Linked DNA regions of Hahella sp. HNIBRBA332. The protein of the gene in region 2 binds, or shares a complex with, the protein of the main gene of each other region. Links are inferred from orthologs where the notes say so. Each region holds a gene or a part of one and is shown on either strand. Other genes may lie near its edges.

What was found. Proteins that work in one complex are often made in the same cells at the same time.
Region 1: the proteins of groL (region 2) and metK are in contact, whole or in part, in a cryo-EM structure (PDB 8P4O), measured with the Escherichia coli proteins. The link is inferred for Hahella sp. HNIBRBA332 from one-to-one orthologs.

The regions. Positions count from the first base shown.
Region 1 is NZ_CP132203.1:4,219,871-4,222,730, reverse strand. Bases 1-2,785 are described here. They hold metK (methionine adenosyltransferase), read right to left. Parts: upstream 2,081-2,785; coding sequence 920-2,080; downstream 1-919. Other genes in these bases: O5O45_RS18575 (ArsR/SmtB family transcription factor), read right to left, coding at 2,098-2,785; ahcY (adenosylhomocysteinase), read right to left, coding at 1-813. Outside these bases: more of O5O45_RS18575, read right to left, coding at 2,786-2,860. UniProt on the Escherichia coli protein: Catalyzes the formation of S-adenosylmethionine (AdoMet) from methionine and ATP.
Region 2 is NZ_CP132203.1:974,505-977,524, reverse strand. The notes cover bases 35-2,979. They hold groL (chaperonin GroEL), read right to left. Parts: upstream 2,360-2,979; coding sequence 710-2,359; downstream 35-709. Other genes in these bases: O5O45_RS04555 (FxsA family protein), read right to left, coding at 2,874-2,979; groES (co-chaperone GroES), read right to left, coding at 2,413-2,703; gspN (type II secretion system protein N), read right to left, coding at 35-329. In the rest of the region: more of gspN, read right to left, coding at 1-34; more of O5O45_RS04555, read right to left, coding at 2,980-3,020.

The sequences.
Region 1 (2,860 bases), 3.2 Mb from region 2 along the record:
GTAGGGAGACACGACTTCATAACCGTCCATGCAGGCTTGCATGGCGCAGATCGGATCGATTTCGCTGATCTTGACGATCATACCTTCTTGACGCAGCGACGCTGCGGAGCCCTTGCCCACATCGCCGTAGCCGATGACCAGCGCTTTTTTGCCTGCCAACAGGTGGTCGGTGGCGCGTTTGATCGCGTCATTCAGTGAGTGACGGCAACCGTATTTGTTGTCGTTCTTGCTCTTGGTGACGGAGTCATTGACGTTGACTGCAGGCACTTTCAGCTCGCCTTTCTTCATCATGTCGAGCAGACGGTGAACGCCAGTGGTGGTTTCTTCGGAAATGCCGTGAATGTGGTCCAGCATTTGCGGGTATTCATTGTGCAGAATCTCTGTCAGGTCGCCGCCGTCATCCAACACCATGTTGGCGTTCCAGGGCTGTCCGTCTTTAGTGATAGTCTGCTTGATGCACCAGACGTACTCTTCTTCAGTTTCTCCTTTCCAGGCGAATACGGGAATGCCCGCCGCCGCGATCGCCGCCGCTGCGTGATCCTGAGTGGAGAAAATGTTACAGGAGGACCAGCGCACCTCTGCGCCCAACGCCACCAGGGTTTCGATCAACACCGCAGTCTGGATGGTCATGTGAATGCATCCCAGGATGCGGGCGCCGGCCAGGGGCTGTTGCGCGCGGTATTTTTCACGCAGCGTCATCAGCGCAGGCATTTCGCCTTCGGCGATGTCGATTTCTTTACGTCCCCATGCCGCCAGGCTGATGTCCTTGACCTTGTAGTCGCTGAAGTTATCTACAGATTGTAACTGAGCCATGTTTGGTGTCCTATTGCTGATCCTAATGAGGGGGGGCGGGGCGAACCCGCCGGAAGTCTCGGTCTGTTGCAAAAAGAGCCTCAGGGGAGGCTCTTTGCTATGGGAATCAGATACCGGCTGCGGCGCGCAGTGCGTCGGCTTTGTCGGTTCTTTCCCAGCTGAAGCTGTCGCCGGTGCGGCCGAAGTGTCCGTAAGACGCAGTCGGACGATAGATCGGACGTTTCAGATCCAGCATTTCGATCAGGCCGCGCGGACGCAGATCGAAGTGCTCGCGCACCAAGCTGGCGATTTTGTCGTCGCTGATTTTGCCGGTGCCGAACGTGTTCACGGAAATAGAGGTGGGCTCCGATACGCCGATAGCGTAGGACACCTGAATTTCACACTTGGCCGCCAGACCGGAAGCGACGATATTTTTGGCTACGTAGCGGCCGGCGTAGGCTGCGGAACGGTCAACCTTGGATGGATCCTTACCGGAGAACGCGCCGCCCCCGTGACGGGCCATGCCGCCGTAGGTGTCGACGATGATCTTACGACCGGTCAGACCGCAATCGCCCACTGGGCCGCCGATGATGAACTGGCCAGTTGGGTTGATGTGGTATTGAGTGTCGCTGTGCAGCCATTCTTCCGGCAACACGTGCTTGATGATCTCTTCCATCACCGCTTCGCGGATGTCGGATTGCTTCACGTCAGGAGTATGCTGAGTGGACAGCACCACCGCTTCAACCGCTACCGGCTTGCCGTTTTCGTAACGCAGGGTCACCTGGCTCTTGGCGTCTGGACGCAACCAGGGCAGGATGCTGTTCTTGCGCAGGTAAGCCTGTCTTTCCACCAGACGGTGGGAGTAATAAATAGGAGCGGGCATCAGCACGTCAGTTTCATTGGTCGCGTAACCGAACATCAACCCCTGGTCCCCGGCGCCCAAATCTTTTTCGCTGGCTTCGTCCACGCCCATGGCGATGTCGCCAGATTGCTTGCCGATGGCGTTCAGTACTGCGCAGGACGCGCCGTCAAAGCCAACGTCTGAGCTGTTGTAACCGATATCCAGAATGACGCCGCGGACGATGTCTTCCAAGTCCACGTAAGTGTTGGTGCGCACTTCGCCGGCGATAACCGCCATGCCCGTCTTCACTAAAGTTTCAACCGCCACTCGCGCGTTCGGATCATCTTTAATGATGGCGTCAAGGATAGCGTCAGAAATCTGATCCGCCATCTTGTCCGGATGGCCCTCAGATACTGACTCGGAAGTAAAAATGGAATATTCGCTCATCGCATGCGTCCTTATGGTTAAAGATTACAATGACTGGGGTGGGTTGATGTTGCGGAACCTTCGGACTGACATGCGGTTGCGTCGGTCAACGTTCGGCTCCCGTTCTTGGGCAATAAAAATTGGCGCACCTGGATCTGAAACCCATTGCGCACGCCTATATAAATGCTTTCGCCTTCCGCCAGGCCCGACTGCGCTCCCCAACGGGAAATTTCAGTGCTGTCGAAGCCCAGCCACAAATCGCCGCAGGACTCTCTGGCCCAGGACTGATCGTGGCGGCTCAAGTCGCTCAAAATCAACATGCCGCCTGGACGCAACAAGGCCGCGCAATCGCGAATCATGTCCGCCGGCGACGCCACATGGTGCAACACCATGTTCATCACAATCACATCAACGCTGACGCCCTGTTCGAGGGCGCTGCGCGTATCTCCTACGATAAAGCGCACGTTTGACAATTGTCGGGCGTCCGCAAAATCGCGTGCTTTTTGCAACATTTCCTCGGAGTTATCCAAGGCGATGACGGCGTTCGCCATCTGCGACAGATCTTCCAGAAAGGCGCCTTCGCCAGGGCCGATTTCCAGAAGCGTGCTGACCTTCTCACCGGCCAACTGCTGTTGCAACATATCCCGCACAGGCGTGGCGTATAACGGATATTCCGCTATCAACTCCTGGTGCGCCTGGAAATGCTCGGCGTACCGGGAGAAAAACGCCTGACTTTGCTGCGCGCGTTGCTCTCCTACATTACCAATACGGTCGCGGGTATCCGTGGTCAACGGCAACAGG
Region 2 (3,020 bases):
GCAAGCACCCGGACTTGATCAAATCCATCCAGTGCGGCTTTGGCGTCAATATCGATTTTGTTGGCGCGAAAGTTCAGCGCCAGAGCGTCGCCCATCAGTAGCAGGCCGGATGGATACACATCCCAATCCAGCACGCCAGTGGCCCAAGAATGAGAAATCAGTGCTTTGCCTTCCCAAAGCGTGCCCTGCAGCTTCTGCACCCGCACGGGAAGTTGGTTGGCGGGACCCCCAGCCTGACGCCACACAAACTCCACAGGCACGAGTAATACTAACCCCGCCAGATAGGTCAGGCCGCCAATAATAACCAATCCTACAATTTTTTTTATCACTTCTTTGGCCTACAACCTTCCCAATCAACCACTGAGCATATGCATACGCGCAATGGACTACATTCTAATTGTTGAACCGACAAACCCTACTACGCCAAGCCTCGGCGGCCATTGTCTCTGGCCGGGCTCCGCCTCCGGGAGGTTTAAGACAACTGTCGCGAACAGCAGAATTCTTTTATCTTCGCCTCAAAACACAGGCTATAAATTCTTACATGGTAACAAAAGCATAGCAGTGTTTTCTAAAGAATATTTGCAACATTGGCAACGTGTTTGAGGTTAAACATTCTTAATAGACCCCACCACCCGCTTCAGGCTCTTCGCGCCATAAAAAAACCCGGCCGAAGCCGGGTTTTTTCCGCGGGAGCGTTATGAGGGGATGATTACATCATGCCGCCCATGCCGCCCATTCCTCCCATGCCGCCCATGTCTGGCATGCCGCCTTTCTTGTCGTCTTCAGGCAGGTCAGAAACCATACACTCGGTAGTGATCATCAGACCAGCGATAGACGCAGCGGACTGCAGTGCGGTGCGGGTAACTTTCGCAGGATCCAGAATACCCATTTCCAGCATGTCGCCGTATACTTCAGTACCGGCATTGTAGCCGAATGCGCCTTCGCCCTGACGGACTTTGTCCACAACTACGGAAGGCTCGCCGCCAGCGTTAGCGACGATCTGACGCAGAGGGGCTTCCATCGCGCGACGCAGCAGGTTGATGCCTACGTCCTGATCAGCGTTGTCACCGGTCAGGTCAGAAACGGCCTGCAGTGCGCGCACCAGCGCTACGCCACCGCCAGGCACCACGCCTTCCTCAACCGCAGCGCGGGTGGAGTGCAGCGCGTCTTCAACGCGGGCTTTCTTCTCTTTCATTTCCACTTCAGTCGCTGCGCCAACTTTGATAACGGCTACGCCGCCAGCCAGTTTGGCAACACGCTCTTGCAGCTTCTCACGGTCGTAATCGGAAGAAGTTTCTTCGACTTGACGACGGATTTGCGCAACGCGCGCTTCGATGTCGCTCTTAGCGCCAGCGCCGTCAATGATAGTGGTGTTTTCTTTAGTGACGACAACACGCTTAGCGGTGCCCAGGTCATCCAGAGTAGCGCCTTCCAGGTTCAGGCCAACTTCTTCGGAGATGACGGTGCCGCCAGTCAGGATAGCGATATCCTGCAGCATTTCCTTACGACGGTCGCCGAAGCCAGGCGCTTTAACCGCCGCCACTTTCACGATGCCGCGCATGTTGTTGACAACCAGAGTCGCCAGCGCTTCGCCTTCCAGATCTTCAGAGATCACCAGCAGAGGCTTGGAAGACTTGGCGACAGCTTCCAGCACAGGCAGCATTTCGCGGATGTTGGAGATTTTCTTGTCAACCAGCAGGATGAAAGGATCTTCCAGTTCAGCGCTCATGCTGTCTTGGTTGTTTACGAAGTAGGCGGACAGGTAGCCACGGTCGAATTGCATACCTTCAACCACGTCCAGCTCGTCTTCCAGACCACTGCCTTCTTCAACAGTGATAACGCCTTCCTTACCAACTTTTTCCATGGCTTCAGCAATGATGTTGCCGATGCGCTCGTCGCTGTTGGCGGAGATGGTGCCAACCTGGGCGATGGACTTGGAGTCTTCGCAAGGACGGGAGATATTCTTGATTTCTTTGACCGCAGCGATAACTGCTTTGTCGATGCCGCGCTTCAGGTCCATTGGGTTCATACCCGCTGCAACGGACTTCAGACCTTCGTTCAGGATCGCCTGAGCCAGTACAGTTGCAGTAGTGGTGCCATCGCCCGCTTCATCGTTGGTTTTGGAAGCAACTTCCTTAACCATTTGCGCGCCCATGTTTTCGAACTTGTCTTTCAGTTCGATTTCTTTAGCTACGGACACACCGTCTTTGGTGACAGTAGGCGCGCCGAAGGACTTGTCCAGAACCACGTTGCGGCCTTTCGGGCCCAAAGTGACTTTAACTGCGTCGGCTAAGGTGTTAACGCCCGCCACCATGCGCTTACGCGCGGAATCGCCAAATTTAACGTCTTTAGCTGCCATAACAAAATCCCATTACTTGTTAGTTGATGACAAAAGTCTTTAGTTTCGGAGTGTTAGCCTTCGATAACGCCGAAGATGTCGCTTTCGCTCATGATCAACAGCTCTTCGCCATCAATCTTAACGGTGCTGCCGGCATACTGGCCGAATACCACCTTGTCACCGACTTTGACCGCCAACGGACGGACATCGCCATTATCCAGAATACGGCCTTCGCCCACAGCCAGAACTTCACCCTGTGAAGGCTTTTCTGCCGCATTGCCGGGCAGTACGATACCACCGGCAGTTTTGGTTTCTTCTTCCTTACGGCGCACGACAACACGTTCGTGTAACGGACGAATTTTCATTTCGCTTTTTCTCCCAGTTAGAACATTTAACTAGCTGACTTTTTGGTTTTAAACAGCAGCCGGACATCCGGGTTGGACCAAGAACGCCGAGTGCTTAAATTGTGGAGGTTTAAATGGGGCCCGGGGCGAGGATTTCAACACCCCGGCTATAATTTTTTTAAATTTTTTTCCTAGTCCTCTCGGGTGTACTCGCCTTCAATTACCTTATCCCCGCCAGCGCCTTGGCGTGGGCCGCCGGAAGGTCCTTCGCGGAAGGGAGCGTCACGCTCTGAGGACGTAGAATAGGTCGTCTGGCTATAACTGCTTCTTACTACTCG